Linked DNA regions of Duganella dendranthematis. Each later gene encodes a partner of the first gene's protein in a complex. Links are inferred from orthologs where the notes say so. Each region holds a gene or a part of one and is shown on either strand. Other genes may lie near its edges.

Region 1 (9,605 bases):
AGCGAAGCGCTGTAGTAGCCTTCGATCTTGTCCAGGTTCGGCTTGGCCGAATCAAACTTGACCACACCGGCTGGGGTGTTGCGGCCGAACAGCGTGCCCTGTGGGCCGCGCAGGACCTCGACACCAGCGACGTCGAACACCGGGAAGCCTTTCAGGATACCGTTCTCTTGCACCACGTCGTCATAGATCAGCGACACTGGCTGCGAGGCGAAGGTCGAGAAGTCGGTGTTGCCGTAGCCGCGGATGTAGAAGCGTGGGAAGGTACGGCCGTTCGACGACTCAACGTTCAACGAAGGCACTTTGCCTGCCAGGAAACGGATGTCCTGGCCGCCGGACAGCAGCACGTCCAGCTTTTCGCCGCTCAGCATGGTCACGGAGACCGGTACATCCTTGATGTTTTCCGCGCGGCGCTGGGCGGTCACGGTCACGGTTTCCAGCTGTGGCTGGGTGGTGCTGGCGGCGTCAGTCTGGGCCAGGGCGGTACCGATAGGCAACACGGCGCTCAGCGCCAGCAGGCGCTTGTGCATCTTCGACAGTTTGATCATTCAATTTCCCGATTTAAATGTAGTGCAAAGAGTTAGAAACAGTTGTCTCCTGCTTTCTCTTATTTTTGGTCACCACCCGGTCATCTGTCGTGATCGTGGTAGCGCAAGGCCTCTACGCCGTTGCGGAAACTAGCAATAGTGCACTGACTTTTTTGAAAGGCGATATTTTCTTTTATTGATAGTGGGTATTGCAAGCTGAATATATCTAAAACCAAATTAACTGTTAGAAATTCGGTTAAGCATATGCAATAACTGAATATTCAGTGGTTTACGCGTGTCGGCTTGTCCACAGTGTGGTGCGTTCGACAAGCTTGGCGGGGAGATACGGCGGCTGCGCTGTTGCGCAAATGACGCACGGCCAGCGCAGGCTGGCCGTGGTGGGGAGGGGTTACATGCCGAGCGATTTGAGCAATTCGTCGGCTTCGTCATCGGCGGACGACACGGCCGGCGCGCTGGCCGACTTCTGGCTGTCGCGCTCCTGGTCCAGCAGCGCATCCGGATCGCTGATTTCGCTGGAGTCGAAATCGTGCAGACGGATGAACTCGGTGCGGTCGATCGCCAGTTCCAGGTAGAAGATGTTGCTCTTCTCGGTATAGAAGCTGACGCGGCGCATTTCCGGACGGTCCAGCGGGGTATCGACGCTGAGCACGATCTGCTTGTTCAGCACCAGCATTTTCGGCTGATTCTGCGTGATGTTGGTTTGCAGCTCACGGCGGATCTTGCCGGTGAAGTCGCCGACGATCTGGTTCATCAGCTCGCCGAGGATGTTGGACACTTCGTCCGACGTGTGCGAACTGGCCAGTTCCGACTTCGGCATGCCCATGTGCAGCATGTAGCGCTCGTAGATTTCCATCGCGGTATCGGCGGCAAAGTTCAGCACCACTAGGCCGGTAAAGCCGCCGTCAAACAGCACGAAACAGCCGATGTCGGGCTTCAGGCCGACCTTGGTAATCCGCTGCACCATGCCGGAATAATTCACCTTGCTTTGCGTTGCCACATTCAGCACCCGGGTGACCGAGTTGCACAGACTCGACAACAAGTCTTCCGTGCCGTAGACAATCGCTTCGTTTTCGCCGCTCATATTTCTACCTCTGTTACTTTCTTTAGATGAAAACGCATTCCACTCTGTGGCGGAAATCAGATCCAGAATACCGAGGTGCAAGATTCTCGTCTACCTGAATCGTGTGTTTTGTGAACTTTCGGTGCAAAAATGCAAAATCCGTGAACGCCACAATCCGCAAGAAAGAGTCTCTGAAATGCAAAAAGCCCAATCCGCGAAGATTGGGCTTTTCAGTGTTCTGGCTCCCCGACCTGGACTCGAACCAGGGACCTGCGGATTAACAGTCCGTCGCTCTACCAACTGAGCTATCAGGGAATTGTGCTGCTTCTAAATTGTGGCTCCCCGACCTGGACTCGAACCAGGGACCTGCGGATTAACAGTCCGTCGCTCTACCGACTGAGCTATCAGGGAATTGAGGCCCGAATTGTATCGGTCAGAAGCCGATTTGCCTAGAGCTAAAACAGGTTTTTTTAGCCCGATTTAGCTTACTGCCCCAGGCAGATGATCTTGGTGGCGTATTCCTGGGCGCCTGGCTTCTTTTTGGTGGCCCAGGCAATCGCCTCTTCCGCTTCCGCGATGGTCATCACGGTGGCTTTCTCTTTATTCTTGATAAAGGAGACGCCTTCAAACACGCCCTCTTTGCTGCGCATGACCTTGGCGAATACCGGCGGCTTCATGTCGCCGTCGCTGATTTTGTTCTGCTGCACCAGGTAACGCTGATCGTTGTTTTCCATATCAATCATTCAAATGTAAAAAGCCCAACCTCGAAAGATTGGGCTTTTAGTATTCTGGCTCCCCGACCTGGACTCGAACCAGGGACCTGCGGATTAACAGTCCGTCGCTCTACCAACTGAGCTATCAGGGAATAGAGGCAACATTTTATACTGTTTCTTTCACATCAGCAAGATGCGATTTACTGCGGTATTTCATGTTGCCATCCTTCACGTGCTGTACAACGCAGCGCGAAGAAACGAGATTTTAGAGCACTTTGGCGATGGCGTCAATAACGATGTCGATATTGCGCGAATTCAACGCCGCCACGCAAATGCGGCCGGTGTCCACGGCGTAGATCGATTCAGCGCGCAGCTGCTCCACTTGCGCCTTGCTCAGGCCCGAGTACGAGAACATGCCGATCTGGTCGCGCACGAAGGCGAAGTCGTGGCCTTTGGCAGCCAGCTTCTGCACGAACGCTTCGCGCATTTCTTTGATGCGCACGCGCATGCCGGCCAGTTCGTCTTCCCACAGCTGACGCAGTTCCGGCGTGGTCAGCACGGTGGCTACTACCTTGCCGCCGTGTACCGGAGGATTGGAATAGTTGGTGCGCACCACGCGCTTCAGTTGCGACATAAGGCGGGCCGCTTCGTCAGCCGATGCTGCCACCACGCTCAGCGCGCCCACGCGCTCGCCGTACAGCGAGAACGATTTGGAGAACGAGTTCGACACCAGCAGCGGGCCGCCGGTGGCAGCGAAGCGGCGCACCACTTCGCCATCTTCCGCGATGCCGGCGCCAAAGCCCTGGTAAGCCATGTCCAGGAAGGGCACCAGGCCGCCCGAGCTGATGGTGCCGATGACTTCGGTCCACTGGTCTGCGGTCAGGTCGGCGCCGGTCGGGTTGTGGCAGCAGGCGTGCAGCAGCACAATCGAACCGCGCGGCATGGCTTTCAGGTCGGCGATCATGCCGGCGAAATTGACGCCGTGGGTCGCCGCGTCGAAGTACGCGTAGTTATTGACCTTAAAACCGGCGCTTTCAAACAGCGCGCGGTGATTTTCCCAGCTTGGGTCGCTGATATAGACTTCGGCGTCCGGCGCAAAGCGCTTCAGGAAGTCGGCGCCGATCTTCAGGGCGCCGGTGCCGCCGATGGCTTGCACGGTGACCGCACGCTTCTCTTGAATTACAGCGCTGTCGGCGCCAAATACCAGCTCTTGCACTGCCTTGTCGTAGGCCGCCAGACCTTCGATCGGCAGGTAGGTGCGCGGCGCTGGCGTGGCGATCAGGATTTCTTCCGCTTTCTGTACGCACGATAGCAGAGGCACCTTACCGTTATCGTCATAATAAACACCAACACCCAGATTGATTTTGTTCTGGTTGATGTCGGCGTTAAACGCCTCGGTAATACCCAGGATAGGGTCGCGCGGTGCCATGTCGATGGCGCTGAACAAGCTAGGATTCGTCATGATAAGATTGGATTCGATTGGAAGCGGTTCGCAGCAGAGATGTATAGACAGCGCCCCTAAAATACCGACTTCAGGCCGCTGGCAGGCCATTATTCTAACAAAGGTCTGAGCACGATGGCTGATTTACCTGTAGCAGAATTCCCCAAGGCAACCGTGGTGACGTTCCCCGATTCGCCGTTCAAATTGCACCAGCCCTTCCCGCCCGCCGGCGACCAGCCGGTGGCGATCGACCAGCTGTGCGAAGGCATCGACGATGGCCTGTTCTTCCAGACACTGCTGGGCGTGACCGGTTCCGGCAAGACCTATACAATGGCCAACGTGATCGCCCGCAAGGGCCGTCCGGCCATCGTGTTCGCGCCGAACAAGACGCTGGCGGCGCAGCTGTACTCGGAGTTCCGCGAATTCTTCCCGGAGAACGCGGTCGAATACTTCGTCTCCTACTACGATTACTACCAGCCGGAAGCCTACGTGCCGCAGCGCGACCTGTTCATTGAAAAGGATTCGTCCATCAATGAGCATATCGAGCAGATGCGCCTGTCGTGCACCAAGTCGCTGATGGAGCGGCGCGACGTGGTGATCGTGGCGACCGTGTCGGCCATCTACGGTATCGGTAATCCAAACGAATACCACCAGATGATTTTGACGCTGCGCCAGAAGGATCGCGTCTCGCAGCGCGACATCATCGCGCGCCTGATCCAGATGCAGTACACGCGCAATGAAGTGGACTTCGGGCGCGGCACCTTCCGCGTACGCGGCGATACGCTCGACATCTTCCCGGCCGAGAATGCGGACCTCGCGGTGCGCCTCGACCTGTTCGACGACGAACTGGAATCGATCCAGCTGTTCGATCCGCTGACCGGCCGCGTCAAGCAGAAGATTCCGCGCTTCACCGTGTATCCCGGCTCGCACTACGTGACGCCGCGCTCCACCGTGCTGCGCGCGATCGAGACCATCAAGCTGGAACTGCGCGACCGGCTGGAGTTCTTCCGCAAGGAGAACAAGCTGATTGAGGAACAGCGCCTGGAACAGCGCACCCGCTTCGACCTGGAGATGATGGCGGAAATTGGCTTCACCAAGGGCATCGAGAACTACTCGCGTCACCTCAGCGGCGCCATGCCGGGCGAACCGCCGCCAACGCTGGTGGACTATCTGCCGAAAGACGCGCTGATGTTCATGGACGAGTCGCACGTGCTGGTGGGCCAGTTGAGCGCAATGTACAACGGCGACCGTTCGCGCAAGACCAACCTGGTCGACTACGGCTTCCGCCTGCCGTCGGCGCTGGACAACCGTCCGCTGAAATTCGAGGAATTCGAAGGCAAGATGCGGCAGACCATCTTTGTCTCCGCCACGCCGGCCGAATACGAAAAGTCCCATGCCGACCAGGTGGTAGAGCAAGTGGTGCGGCCGACTGGCCTGGTAGACCCGCTGGTGATCGTACGCCCTGCCCTGTCGCAGGTGGACGATCTGATGTCCGAGATCACAGACCGCGTCGCCAAGAACGAGCGCGTGCTGGTGACCACGCTGACCAAGCGCATGTCCGAACAGCTGACCGAGTACCTGAGCGACCATGGCATCAAGGTGCGCTACCTGCACAGCGATATCGAAACCGTGGAGCGCGTCGAGTTACTGCGCGACCTGCGCATCGGCACCTTTGATGTGCTGGTCGGGATTAACTTGCTGCGCGAGGGTCTGGACTTGCCGGAGGTGTCGTTGGTGGCGATTCTGGACGCGGACAAGGAAGGCTTCCTGCGTTCCGATCGCTCGCTGATCCAGACCATCGGCCGCGCGGCGCGTAACCTGAACGGCGTCGCTATTCTGTACGCTGACCGCATGACCGATTCGATGGAGCGCGCCATCGGCGAGACCGAACGCCGGCGCGCCAAGCAGATCGCCTTCAATGAAGCCAACGGCATCGTGCCGCGCGGCGTGAAGAAGATCATCAAGGACATGATTGATGGTGTCTACAACGAGAAGGACGCGAAGGAAACGCTGGAGGTGGCGCAGGAAGCGGCCAAGTACGAATCGATGAGCGAGAAGCAGATCAGCAAGGAGATCAAGCGGCTGGAGAAAGCCATGCTGGATCACGCGAAGAATCTGGAATTCGAAAAGGCCGCGCAAGTGCGCGACCAGCTGCACCTCCTCAAGCAGCAACTGTTCGGCGCACCAGGCGCCGACAATATCGCCTGATACCCCGTGCTTACGGCGCCTTGACGAAGCTGCTCAAGGCGTCGATCAGTTGCGGCGCCACCGGCAGCGTCGGCGTAGCGTAAGAATTCATTTGCTGGGCCTCGTCATCCGGCACCAGTTTCAGGATGTGGTTCATGCCGTCGACGGTCACCAGCCGGGCCTTCGGCGCAGCTTCCGCCAGCGCCTTGGCGTCGTCCGCCTTAACCTGCATGTCGGTGCTGCCTTGCAGGATCAGTACCGGCATTTTTAACGCGGCGATGGCTTTGCGCGGGTCGTGCTGTAGCGCGGAGATCAGATAGGGCTGCACGTCCGGGTTATACACCGACATCAGTGGCGGCGGCACATTACTGGTGGTTTTTCCGGCCTTGAGCTCATCCAGAATGCGGTCGCTTTCAGCCTGCATTGGCGGCGGCAATTGCTCCTTCATCTGTTCGCGCAGCAGTTCTTCGACCGAACGGCCGGTGCCCGCGATCAGTACGCAGGCATCGGCCCCGCCCTGCTCGCAAGCTTCGGACGCGATCAATGCGCCTTCGCCATGACCGGCCATCACCACGCGCGAAAAGCGCGCATCGCTGCGCAACTTTTTCAGCCACGCCGTAGCGTCGCCGATGCAGTCATCCAGGCGCAGATCCTCTTCCTTCCACACTGGCAGCGCGCTGGCGGCGACGCCGCGCTTGTCGTAGCGGATCGAGGCGATGCCTTTCTTTGCCAACGCTTCGGCCAGCAAGCGCAAGGCATCGTTGGCGCCGAACTGCGTGGTGCTGTTGCCATCGCGGTCGGTGGGGCCGGCGTCGGCGTGCAGCACCACCACCGGGACTTTGCCGCTCACGCCATCCGGTGTCAGCTCGGTGCCATAGACGGCGCCGCCGCCCACTTCCACCGATACCGGCCGTTGCGCAGCCATCGCCGATACCGACACCATCAACAACGGCAACATGAATTTGAAACGCATACTTTTCTCCAATTACTGAGGAAGACGTTTATACAGCAGCAGCGAATAAGCTGCCGCCAGCGGCGCCCATGCACTCATCAGCACCAACAGCACCCAGTACGGGGCGGCCAGCCACACGGCCAGCAGGCCAAGCAAGCCGCTGGCCACCATCAGCCGCGCCGCCAGTCGATGGGTGGCGTACCACACCGCTTCGCTGGCCAGCGTCCACGGCGTGCGGATGCCGATGAAGAAGTTGCGGCGTACCTTACCCATTGAGTTGCCGATCAAAACCTGCGCCAGCAAGATCAGGGCAAGCAGTACGCGTACCGTCGGCAGCTGCACACCCAGCGCGCCGCATAGCATGATAATCTCGATGCCGCCAAATAGCGCCACCACCGCCGCCATGATATAGCTATAGGTCTCCGGGAAGCTTTTCACTTCAAATTTTTCGGGCGACAGCCACGGTATCGCCATCGCAAACAGCAGCATGCCGGTCATGGTGCCCGGACCGGCCAGCCACAGTTGCCAGCGTCCGCCGTAGCCATTGACCTTGCCGGCCGCGTTCCAGTGCACCGGAATGATTTCGGGCAGCGACGAATAGTAATACGCGGTGACGGCCGCCATGGCCAGGATCATCAAGAAGCACAGCATGATTGCGCGTGGCTTCATTTTTTTCTCCCCTTGGTATCGGCGCCGGCCAGGTCCATCATCCAGGACAGCACGTCTTGCAGCACGGTCGTATTGAGTCCATACCAGATGGTCTGCCCTTCGCGCCGACGCGTGATCAGGTCCGCTTCCGCCAGCACCGAGAAATGGTGCGACATGGTCGGCTTGCTAATGTCGAACTGCTGCGCCAGATCGCCGGCCGTCATCTCGCCGTTGCGCAGCAGGCGCAGGATCTCGCGCCGGGCGGGATCGGCAATGGCTTTGAAGGCGCTGTTGGAAGCATTCATTAGGCATACATCTAATTAGACAGTTATCTAAATATAGGCCGTTTTAAAAGCCGGGTCAAGTCCCGGCCTGCGCAATCAAGGCAGCGCAACGCCTTCCTGATCGAACACATGCCAGCGCTCCGGTGCTACCCGCACCCGCGCCATCTGGCCATTCTTCCACAGCGCCTCGGCATCGACGCGGGCGATGAACTGCGTGGTGCCACCGTCCGGCGTCAGATAGACGTAGCTGGCGTCGCCCAGCAACTCGGCCGCCTGCACCACCACATGGATGCCGTCGCTGTCGCTGGCCGGCTCCAACGCCATGTGTTCGGCCCGGACGCCGAGCGTTACGCCGGCGCCGGTCGCCACTCCGGCGCGCGCCGCCACCACCACCAAGGCGCCGCCGGCCACGCGCACCATCATCCGCCCTTGATTCATCTCTTCAACCCCGCCGCTGATCAGGTTCATCGCCGGCGATCCGAGAAAACCGGCCACAAACAGATTGGCCGGCTTCTGGTACAACTCCAGCGGCGCGCCGACCTGCTCCACCACACCGCCACGCAGAACCACAATGCGGTCGGCCAACGTCATCGCCTCCACCTGATCGTGGGTCACGTAAATCATCGTGCTACGCAGCGTGCGGTGCAGGTTCTTTAACTCGATGCGCATCTGCACCCGCAACGCCGCATCCAGATTGGATAGCGGCTCATCGAACAGGAACACCTCCGGCTGGCGCACAATCGCGCGGCCTATCGCCACGCGCTGCCGCTGGCCGCCGGACAGCTCTTTCGGCTTGCGCAGCAATAGCGGCTCGATGCGCAGGATGGCTGCCGCCTGCATCACTTTTTCGCGAATGGCCTCCGGCGTCAAACCCGCCAGCTTGAGCGCAAAGCCCATATTGTCGTACACCGTCATGTGCGGATATAGCGCATAACTCTGGAACACCATGGCAATGCCGCGCTGCGCCGGCGGCACGTGCGTCATGTCCTTCCCGCCAATCCGCACCGCGCCTTCGTCGACAGTCTCCAATCCGCAGATCGTGCGCAGCAGCGTCGACTTGCCGCAGCCCGACGGTCCGACGAACACCACGAACTCGCCATCGGCGATGCTCAGATCAATGCCGCGCAAAATCGGTTGCTGGCCGAAACCCTTGCGGACACCTTGAATCTCCAGTCCTGCCATGCGCTTCCCCTTAACCCAACAGCACTTCGATACGATGCAAGCCGTCGCCCTGCGACAACGGAATGCGCGCCGCGCCGGCTTGCGGCGCCAGCGACACGCCGTCCAGCGTAACGCCCACTACCTGACCCGCGCAGCCCTGCGGATTGTGCACCACGATCTGATAGCTGGCGCCATCCGGCGCGGCGTATTGGATGCTGAACTCCGGCCAGTCATCCGGCACGCGCGGCGACAATACGATGTGTGTGCCAGCCTCGATGCTGAAGCCCAGCACCGACTCCAGCCCGACGCGGAACATCCAGCCGGACGATCCGGTGTACCACGTCCAGCCGCCGCGTCCCACATGCGGCGCCTCGCCATAGACGTCTGCCGCAATCACATACGGCTCGACCTGATACACCGCGACAGCGGCCGGATCGAGCGCGTGACTGACAGGGCTGATCATTTCCAGCAGCCGCGCGGCGCGGTCGCGGCGGCCCGCTTCGGCCATGGCGCGCACCGCCCAGCAGGCGGCATGCGTGTACTGGCCGCCGTTCTCGCGCACGCCGGCCACGTAGCCTTTGATGTAGCCGGGATCATTGGGCGTGTTGACGAAG
Region 2 (9,694 bases), 3.0 Mb from region 1 along the record:
GCAAGATCGTTTACGACCAGCACTTGCCAGCCATCACCGGACAAGCTGCCGACTACGCGCTGGTCGCGACGGCCAGCCGCAACAATACCATCGACAACGTACCAAGCTTCCCGACCATCGAAGCCATGCTGGCGGCCGATCCATCGATCGAGGCCGTGTCGCTGTGCATGCCGCCGCAATACCGCTACGCCGCCGCGCGCACCGCGCTGGCCGCCGGCAAGCACGTGTTCCTGGAAAAACCGCCGGGCGCCACGCTGTCGGAAGTGGCCGACCTGGAAGCGTTCGCCGCCGCGCAGGGCGTCAGCCTGTTCGCCAGCTGGCACTCGCGCTATGCACCGGGCGTGCAGCCGGCCAAGACCTATCTGGCCGGGGAAAAGCCGACCGCGATGCACGTCATCTGGAAAGAAGACGTGCGCCAGTGGCACCCGAACCAGGACTGGATCTGGCAAGCGGGCGGCCTGGGCGTGTTCGATCCGGGCATCAACGCGCTGTCGATCGTCACCGAAATCCTGCCGTCGGCCGTGTTCCTGACCAAGGCCGCCCTGGAATTCCCGGAAAACCGCGACGCGCCGATCGGCGCCGACCTGCACTTCCAGGATGCCGACGGCGTCAAGGTGCACGCAGAGTTCGACTGGCGCCAGACCGGCAAGCAAAGCTGGGACATCATCGTCACCACGGCAAAAGGAGAAGTGCGCCTTGCCGACGGCGGCTCGCGCCTGTGGATCAACGGCGAAGAGCAGACGCTGGCCAAGGAAGCCGAATATCCGTCGCTGTACCAGCGCTTCGCTGAACTCATCCGCGCCGGCAAGTCCGACGTGGACGTGGCGCCGCTGCGTCACGTGGCCGACGCGTTCATGCTGGGCCAGCGTAAAGTGGTGGACGCTTTCCACGACTGATTTGTTATCATGATGTTCCAACGCGAAAGGAACATCATGAAAACCAAAGCAGCCGTTGCCTGGCAAGCGGGCAAGCCCCTGACGATTGAAGAAGTCGAACTGGGCGGCCCGCGCGAAGGCGAAGTGCTGGTGGAAATCAAGGCCACCGGCATCTGCCACACCGATTACTACACCCTGTCCGGCGCCGATCCGGAAGGGATTTTTCCCGCCATCCTGGGCCATGAAGGCGCCGGCATTGTGGTGGACGTCGGTCCGGGCGTCAAATCGCTGAAAAAAGATGACCACGTCATTCCGCTGTACACGCCGGAATGCCGCCAGTGCAAATTCTGCCTGTCGCAAAAGACCAACCTGTGCCAGTCGATCCGCTCCACGCAAGGCCGCGGCCTGATGCCGGACGCCACCAGCCGCTTCTCCATCGACGGCAAGCCGATCTATCACTACATGGGCACGTCGACCTTCTCCAACTACATCGTGGTGCCGGAAATCGCGCTGGCCAAGATCCGCGAAGACGCGCCGTTCGATAAAGTCTGCTACATCGGTTGCGGCGTCACCACCGGCGTCGGCGCCGTGCTGTTCACCGCCAAGGTGGAAGCGGGCGCGAATGTGGTGGTGTTCGGTCTCGGCGGCATCGGCCTGAACGTGATCCAGGCCGCCAAGATGGTTGGCGCGGACAAAATCATCGGCGTCGATATCAATCCGGCGCGCCAGGAAATGGCGCGCAAGTTCGGCATGACCCACTTCATCAACCCGAACGAAGTGGAAAACGTGGTCGACCACATCATTCAGCTCACCGACGGCGGCGCCGACTACAGCTTTGAGTGCGTCGGCAATACGACCTTGATGCGCCAGGCGCTGGAGTGCTGCCACAAAGGTTGGGGCAAGTCGATCATCATCGGCGTGGCGGCGGCCGGCCAGGAAATCTCTACCCGTCCGTTCCAGCTGGTGACCGGCCGTGAGTGGAAGGGCTCGGCCTTCGGCGGCGCCCGTGGCCGCACCGATGTGCCGAAGATCGTCGACTGGTATATGGAAGGCAAACTCAATATCGACGACCTGATCACCCATCGCCTGAAGCTGGAAGACATCAACCAGGGCTTCGACCTGATGAAGAGCGGCGAGTCGATCCGCTCGGTGGTGCTCTACTAAAAGCTGTGCCCCGATGGATGTAGAAAAAAAGTTCTAGACTTCGCAATCTAGATAATTTATTCTACATCCATCGACTCGGAGGGCGGCATGGATCTCAATCTCAATTTCTCGGCGGGCAGCGGCGATGAATAGCCTGCTGCCAGCTATCGTGTCCGCCGTGGGCTGGGCACTGCTGCATTTTATCTGGCAGGGGCTACTGATCGGCTGGGCCGTCACGCTGGCCATGCACCTGCTGCGCAAGGCGCGTCCGCAGACGCGTTACGCCGTGGCCTGCGGCGGCATGTTGTTGTGTGCCGCGCTGCCGCTGTCGAGCATCATTCTCCAACTGAGCGACCTGCAGGCCAGCGGCGGTTTTGGCGCGGCGCAGACCGTGGCCGTGTCCGGCGCGACCGATAGCGCCGGCGCCCTGATCAGCGATAGCGCGCTGGACAGTCTGAAAGACCTGTTACGCCGGCAACTGCCGTGGGTGGTCGGCTTGTGGCTGGCGGGCGCGGCCTTGATGGCGCTGCGCCTTGCTATCGGACTCAAGTGGGTGGCGGACCGCACGCGTCCGGGTGAATACACCACCGATCCTTACTGGCAGCGCCGCTTGTCCGAGCTGGCGCGCCGTTTCGACATCGATTTTCACGTACGACTGGGCGTCGCCGACAAGCTGGACAGCCCGATCACGGCCGGCTGCTGGAAGCCGATCGTGCTGGTGCCGACCGCGCTGATCACCGGCATGCCGGCCGATCTGCTGGAAGCGCTGCTGGCGCACGAGCTGGCGCACATCAAGCGGCACGATTACCTGGTCAACCTCATACAAAGCACGATTGAGATCGGGCTGTTCTATCACCCTAGTGTTTGGGCACTATCGCGCAGGATACGGATCGAGCGGGAACAAATCGCCGACGACCTGGCCGTGGGTATGCTCGGCCAGCCGCAAAGGCTGGCGCAAGCCTTGTCGCAACTGGATCGCTTTCAGTTCGACACCACCCAATTAGCCCATGCGGCTCACGGAGGAAATCTCATGTCTCGTATCAAACGCCTGCTGCGTCCCGATGTTGAACCGGTCAGCTGGAAAATCGCCATGCCGCTGGCTGGCCTGCTGGCGGCCGGCGCCATGTTCTATGCCCACGCCGCCCCACCTCCGCCGGCAGCGCCAGCACCATCAGCCGCGCCGATGGAAGCGGAATCGCCTGCCACGCCTGCCGTGGCGGCTATCGCGGATGTGCCGGATGCGCCTGACGCACCTGATGCACCCGAGCTAGTGGCGCAAGTTTCTCCGGTCGCCCCGGTTGCAGCGGTGGCGCCAGTGGCGGCAGTAGAGTCGGTGACCGAAGAAATCGCACCAGCCGCCCCGGCTGCTCCCGCCGCACCAGCTGCGCCAGCCGCACCAGCCGCCCCAGCCGCCCCGGCGGCTCCGGCCGCTCCCGCCGCTCCGGCCGCCCCATCGCCATTGCTGGGCGTGATTGGCGCCAAGGTCAGCCTGGCGGGAGACACAGGCGTGCTGCGGATCAAGAGCGATGAGGTGCGTTCACGGCCTCCGAAGGGAGAGCGTAGCGCCTACGCAATCGTGCATGCCGGCAGCGACAGCATGACCGTGGCGGCCAGCACTGCGGAAATTCGCAAAGTGGCGCAGTTGCGGGCCACGATGAAAAGCGATTTCCTCTGGTTCCGTGATGGCGACAAAACCTATGTGCTCAAAGATCCCGCCATGCTGGCCCGTCTGGACGAAGTCTGGATGCCGGTTAACCGCATCGGCAGCCAGTTGGAGGAGCAGGGCAAGAAAATGGATGCGCAAGGGAAGATCATGAGCGCGATTGGCGAGCAAATCGGCGCTATGGGCGCTGAGATCGGCAAGCAGGCTGTGCGCAACGCGGATGGTGAGCGGCGCGAAATCGAGCGGCTGGCGCGCGCCCAGGAAAAAATTTCCCGCCGCGTTGAGGACGCCGCGCGCGATATGGCCTACGACCGCACCCCGGAAAAGCTACGTGCGTTGCAAGCGCAGCAAGCGCTCCTGCAGGCGCAACTGGCGCCGCTGCAAAAGCAGATGGCCGAGCGCCAGAGCGAACTGAACGCAAAAATGAGCAAGCTGCATGAACAGGAAGGGCCGATGAAAGCGCTGCATGACCAAATGACCGCCGCCAGCCGTCCGATGGGTGAACTGAGTGCGCGTATGGGTGAGCTCAGCGCCAAGCATGCCGACGCGGTGCGCGAAGCCGAACGCGCGATGCAAGCGCTGATGCAGGAATCCCTGCAAAACGGCAAAGCCGTTCCCGCACCATCCGCTTGAACTGCGAATTTTGCATCCCGGTATAATCACGGGATGCAAAATCTTCTCCACAACCTTAACGAGGAACAGCTCGCCGCTGTCACCTTGCCCGCGCAGAGCGCCCTGATCCTGGCGGGCGCCGGTTCCGGTAAAACCCGTGTCCTGACCACCCGTATCGCCTGGCTGGTCCAGACCGGTCAAGTGTCGCCCTCCGGTATCCTGGCCGTGACCTTTACCAATAAGGCCGCCAAGGAGATGCTGACCCGTCTGTCCGCCATGTTGCCGATTAATACGCGCGGCATGTGGATCGGCACCTTCCATGGCCTGTGCAACCGCCTGCTACGCACCCACCATCGCGACGCCGCCTTGCCGCAGACCTTCCAGATCCTCGATTCGCAGGATCAGCTGTCGGCCATCAAGCGCCTGTTGAAGGCCAATAACGTCGATGACGAGAAGTTTCCGCCGAAGGAGATCATGTACTTCATCAACGGCGCCAAGGACCAGGGCCTGCGCGCCGACAAGATCGATCCCTACAACGCCGACGAGCGCAAGAAGGTCGAGCTGTACCAGCTGTACGACGATCAATGCCAGCGCGAAGGCGTGGTCGATTTCGCCGAACTGTTGCTGCGCACCTATGAACTGCTGCTGCGCAACCAGCCGTTGCGCGAACATTATCAGCAGCGCTTCCAGCACATTCTGGTCGATGAGTTTCAGGATACCAATGATCTGCAGTACAAGTGGTTGAAGCTGCTGGCGGGTCACGGCACCCAGCGTGGCGGCGTGGTGTTTGCCGTCGGCGACGATGACCAGTCGATTTATGCGTTCCGTGGCGCCAACGTCGGCAATATGAGCGCGTTCGAGCGCGAGTTCAACGTCAAGAATTTGATCAAGCTGGAGCAGAATTACCGCTCGCACGGCCACATTCTGGACGCGGCCAACATCCTGATCGCCAATAACAGCAAGCGCCTGGGCAAGAATCTGCGCACCGACGCCGGCCACGGCGAGCAGGTGCGCGTCTACGAAGCCAATTCAGACCTGTCCGAAGCATCGTGGATTATCGAAGAAACCAAGAACCTGATCCATGACGGCGCATCGCGTAGCGAGATCGCCGTGCTGTACCGCTCCAATGCGCAGTCGCGCGTGATCGAGCATGCGCTGTTCTCGGCCGGCATTCCGTACCATGTGTACGGCGGCCTGCGTTACTTCCAACGCGCCGAGGTCAAGCACGCCATCGCGTATCTGCAATTGATGGACAACCCGCACAACGATTCGGCCTTCTTGCGCGTGGTGAATTTCCCCACGCGCGGGATCGGCGCCCGCACGCTGGAGACGCTGCAGGCCGCTGCCGAGCAGTACCGCATCTCGCTGTACGCCGCCGTGCCGTACATCACCGGCAAGGCGGGCACGTCGCTGTCAGGCTTCGTCAAACTGATCGAAGGCGTGCGCTTTGAAACGCAGCAGATGGCCTTGCCGGAACTGGTGCGCATCGTACTGGAACAATCCACGCTGCTTACTCACTACGCCACCGAAAAAGAAGGCGCCGACCGCATCGAAAACTTGGAGCAGATGGTCAGCGCCGCCACCCAGTTCCTGTCGGAAGAGGGCTACGGCCAGGGCTCGCCGGCGCATCTGGGCCCGCAGTCGCAGGCGCAGGCTGGCGACGCCATCATCAACCAGGATGGTATCGAGATCCTGGATGCGGATGCGCCGCTGTCGACCGTAATGTCGCCGCTGTCGGCCTTCCTGTCGCACGCCTCGCTGGAGGCCGGCGACAACCAGGCCGCCGCTAGCCAGGAAGCGGTGCAGATGATGACGGTGCACTCGGCCAAGGGGCTGGAGTTCAACAATGTCTTCATCACCGGTCTGGAAGAGGGCTTGTTCCCGCACGAGAGCAGTTCGCGCGAGCACGACGGCGTGGAAGAGGAACGCCGCCTGATGTACGTGGCGATCACGCGCGCGCGCGAGCGTCTGTACCTGAGCTTCGCGCAGACCCGCATGTTGCACGGCCAGACCCGCTACAACATGAAGTCGCGCTTCTTTGAAGAGTTGCCGGAAGAGTCGCTGAAGTGGCTGACGCCGAAGGTGCAGCCGAACTGGTTCGGCGCCAAGAAGTCGGCCTGGGACGAAGCGCCGTTGGTGGGTTCGGACAAGGCGCTGGCGCAGCAAATTTCCAGCAAGGCGCTGGCGGCCAGCACCGGCTGGCGGCTGGGCCAATCGGTGGCCCACGCCAAGTTCGGCGAGGGCGTGATCGTGAATATCGAAGGCAGCGGCAATAACGCCCGCGCTCAGATCAACTTCGGCAGCGCCGGCATGAAAGTGCTGGACCTGAGCATCGCCAAGCTGGAGAAAATCTAGAGCGGCTTGTTCAGGTCGATCACCTCCGGCAGCGCCGGAGGCGTGCCGAATATCTGCTTGTAGGCGGCATACAGCATGCAATGCACCAGCACCAGCGAGATCAGGAACAGCGTGAAGATGGCGGCCACGGTCAGGCTCGATATGCCCAGCACCAGCACCACCAGCTGCACGCCGACGAAGTACATCAGGTGCAGCGCGATCACGGCGACCACGAACGCCTTGATGCCACGCAGCACGCCGACCACGCTGAAGAACAACGCCTTGGTCAGTGCCATCTTCTGCCAGAAAACCAGCGGCGCCGTCAACGACATCAGCAGCCAGCCGATGATGTAGATGGCCGATCCGGCCAGCATGCCGCTGAACAGACCTTCCACATCGTCCGGCTTGATCGCGCCCTTGGCCTGCGCTTCGCGCAAGGCGTTGATGGCGTCGCCGGACAGGCTGTAGATCGCCACCATCGCCAATACCATCAGCACGCAGTTGATGCCGCCGAGCAGCAACAGCTGCTTGCGCATCGGCGACTGCACGCCCACCAGCAGCAGGTGCGGCATGGCGCGCCGGCCCTGGTCGACCTCGGCGCAGCCCTGCAGCAGGGCGATGCTGAACAGCGGCATCATCACGCACCAGACGATCTGCCCCAACACTGGCAGCAGCAGGATGAAGAACGACGAGAACATGCAGATGAACAGCAGCGCCATCAGTCCACCGGGCTGTTGGCGGAACAGGTGCAGGCCCTGTTTGACCCATTGCCAGCCTGCGCGTGCGGGAAGTTTTTCCATCAGAACAGTCCTGGCGCCGGGGTGGCGATGCGTTCGCGCAGGATGCGCTCAAAGTGACCGGGATCGTGCGGCGTCAGCATTTCGGCTTCGCGCGGACGGTAGAAATCATACAGGCGCGACAGCCAGAAGCGCAGCGCGCCGGCCCGCAGCATCGGCTGCCAGGCGGTGTGCTCGGCGGCGGTGAACGGCCGCACGGCGTGGTAAGCGTCCAGCAGGGCGCGCACGCGTGCGGTGTCCAGCACGCCAGTGTCGAGGTCGATGCACCAGTCATTGACGGTGACGGCGACGTCGAACAGCCAGGTGTCGCAGCCGGCGAAGTAGAAATCGAAGAAGCCGGTCAGGCGCTCGCCGTCAAACATCACGTTGTTGCGGAACAGGTCGGCGTGGACCGGGCCGGTTTGCAGCTGCTTGTAGATGTCGCAGGCGGCGAAAGCGTCCTGGAAGTGCACTTCGGCCCGCAGCAGGTGCGCTTGCTGGTCGGGGATGAAGGGCAGCACTTCCGGTGTGGTGGCGTGCCACCAGGCCAGACCGCGCAGGTTGGGCTGCTGCAAGGCGTAATCCTGGCCGGCCAGATGCATTTTGGCCAGCATGGCGCCGACGGCGGCGCAATGCACCGGCTGCGGGTCCATTTGCGAACGGCCCTCCAGCTTGCTGACGATGGAAGCCGGCTTGCCGTGCAGGGCGACGATCAACTCGCCTTTGTCATTGGCTACCGGGGCCGGCACCAGCACGCCGCGCTCGGCCAGGTGGCGCATCAGGTTGAGGTAGAACGGCAGTTGTTCAAACGACAGGTTTTCGAAGATGGTGAGTACATACTCACCGTGCTCTGTCGTCAGGAAGAAATTGCTGTTTTCAATGCCGGAACTGATGCCTTTGAGCTCAAGCGCTTTGCCGAGCGGAAATTGGGTGATCCACTGGGCGACATCGTCCAGCGCTACCGGGGTAAAGACTGCCATGTGAAAAGTATGTAGTTCCGTGGTGGTTTATTTGGCCGGAGGCGGTTGTGGCGGTGGATTGTTGTCCGACGCGGCGTCGTCTTCCGGTGCTTTCTTTTTCTTGCCGAGGTCGAATTCGAACAGCGTCCATTGCGCGCCGCGCGGGGCGCCGCTCATGGCGTCGCCCGGCACGGAGGTGCCGACCGGGTGGTTGGGACGCAGGATATAAGTGCTGGGACCGCTTTTGACGGTGGCTTCGACCACATTGCCGCTGTTATCGCGGCGTTCGGTAATCTTGGTTTCCGCCGGCTTGGCGCTGATGGTGACCGGATCTTCGGTCACTTCTTCCAGTTTTTCCATTTTTGGCGGCGCCTGGCTCGGCGTCGACTGCGCAAATGCCGTGTGGGCGCTGAGCGTCAGCAGCAGGGCAGGCCAGAGGAGGGAAGTGCGCTTCATGATGGGTCGCCTTTAGCAGAGAGATGGCTGCGGAATTTTTATGTATGATCCATTGTAACAAACAGACACCCATCGCTGTGCTTTCCCTTCGGGGGAGGCGGGGTAATTGCCAATTTTTAAACTTTGCTGCGCTGCCGGACGCCGGTCAAAACCTGCGATAATGTTGCATTCACGCCCAAGCATCCTCACTTAGTACCTATGCAAAATACCCTGTTGTTAGTAGACGGCTCCAGCTATCTTTATCGCGCTTTCCATGCGCTGCCCGACCTGCGCAGCGCCGACGGCCACCCGACCGGCGCCATGCACGGCATGGTCAATATGCTGCGCCGCCTGCGCGCGGACTATCCGGCCGCCTACATCGCCTGCGTATTCGACGCCAAGGGCAAGACTTTCCGCGACGATATGTATCCGGAATACAAGGCCACGCGCGCCTCGATGCCGGACGACCTGCGCCTGCAGATCGAGCCGATCCACGAGGCGGTCAAGGCCATGGGCTGGCCGATCCTGATGGTCGAGGGCGTGGAGGCCGACGACGTCATCGGCACGCTGTCGTACGAGGCGGCCAAGGCGGGCATGAACGTGGTGGTGTCCACCGGCGACAAGGATCTGGCGCAGCTGGTCAACGACAAGGTCATGCTGATCAACACCATGACCAACGAGAAGATGGACGAGGCTGGCGTGCTGGCCAAGTTCGGCGTGCCGCCGAACCGCATCATCGATTACCTGACCCTGATCGGCGACACCGTCGACAACGTGCCGGGCGTGAGCAAGTGCGGGCCGAAGACGGCGCTGAAATGGCTGAGCGCCTACGATTCGCTGGATGGCGTGATCGCCAACGCCGACAAGATCACCGGCGCCGTCGGCCAGAACCTGCGC

What was found.
Region 2: the proteins of uvrB (region 1) and HH213_RS15815 are in contact, whole or in part, in a crystal structure (PDB 7EGT), measured with the Thermus thermophilus proteins. The link is inferred for Duganella dendranthematis from one-to-one orthologs. Residues at the interface, in WP_096411307.1 of Thermus thermophilus: Glu23, Leu25, Arg26, Asp27, Gly28, Glu29, Arg30, Phe31, Arg55, Glu326, Asp327, Phe328, Glu379, Ser382, Gln383, His398, Gly400, Arg401; in WP_096412145.1 of Thermus thermophilus: His654, Arg656, Phe657, Gln666, Asp668, Glu669, Lys680, Arg681, Leu682, Ser683, Lys685, Tyr686, Ala687.

What each region holds. Positions count from the first base shown.
Region 1 is NZ_CP051684.1:455,236-464,840, forward strand. The notes cover bases 3,518-6,412. They hold uvrB (excinuclease ABC subunit UvrB), read left to right. Parts: upstream 3,518-3,858; coding sequence 3,859-5,967; downstream 5,968-6,412. Other genes in these bases: HH213_RS02245 (amino acid aminotransferase), read right to left, coding at 3,518-3,780; HH213_RS02255 (alpha/beta hydrolase), read right to left, coding at 5,978-6,412. In the rest of the region: HH213_RS02215 (TonB-dependent receptor), read right to left, coding at 1-545; HH213_RS02220 (DUF3334 family protein), read right to left, coding at 934-1,626; HH213_RS02235 (hypothetical protein), read right to left, coding at 2,091-2,339; more of HH213_RS02245, read right to left, coding at 2,584-3,517; more of HH213_RS02255, read right to left, coding at 6,413-6,919; HH213_RS02260 (SdpI family protein), read right to left, coding at 6,932-7,567; HH213_RS02265 (autorepressor SdpR family transcription factor), read right to left, coding at 7,564-7,851; HH213_RS02270 (ABC transporter ATP-binding protein), read right to left, coding at 7,927-9,012; HH213_RS02275 (GH36-type glycosyl hydrolase domain-containing protein), read right to left, coding at 9,023-9,605. UniProt on the Escherichia coli protein: The UvrABC repair system catalyzes the recognition and processing of DNA lesions. A damage recognition complex composed of 2 UvrA and 2 UvrB subunits scans DNA for abnormalities.
Region 2 is NZ_CP051684.1:3,462,230-3,471,923, forward strand. What follows is about bases 4,014-6,997. They hold HH213_RS15815 (UvrD-helicase domain-containing protein), read left to right. Parts: upstream 4,014-4,347; coding sequence 4,348-6,648; downstream 6,649-6,997. Other genes in these bases: HH213_RS30555 (M56 family metallopeptidase), read left to right, coding at 4,014-4,314; HH213_RS15820 (BPSS1780 family membrane protein), read right to left, coding at 6,645-6,997. Outside these bases: HH213_RS15800 (Gfo/Idh/MocA family protein), read left to right, coding at 1-896; HH213_RS15805 (S-(hydroxymethyl)glutathione dehydrogenase/class III alcohol dehydrogenase), read left to right, coding at 933-2,039; more of HH213_RS30555, read left to right, coding at 2,164-4,013; more of HH213_RS15820, read right to left, coding at 6,998-7,427; HH213_RS15825 (homoserine kinase), read right to left, coding at 7,427-8,383; HH213_RS15830 (hypothetical protein), read right to left, coding at 8,411-8,818; polA (DNA polymerase I), read left to right, coding at 9,017-9,694. UniProt on the Escherichia coli protein: A helicase with DNA-dependent ATPase activity. Unwinds DNA duplexes with 3'-5' polarity. Translocates on single-stranded DNA with 3'-5' polarity. Initiates unwinding more efficiently from a nicked substrate than double-stranded DNA.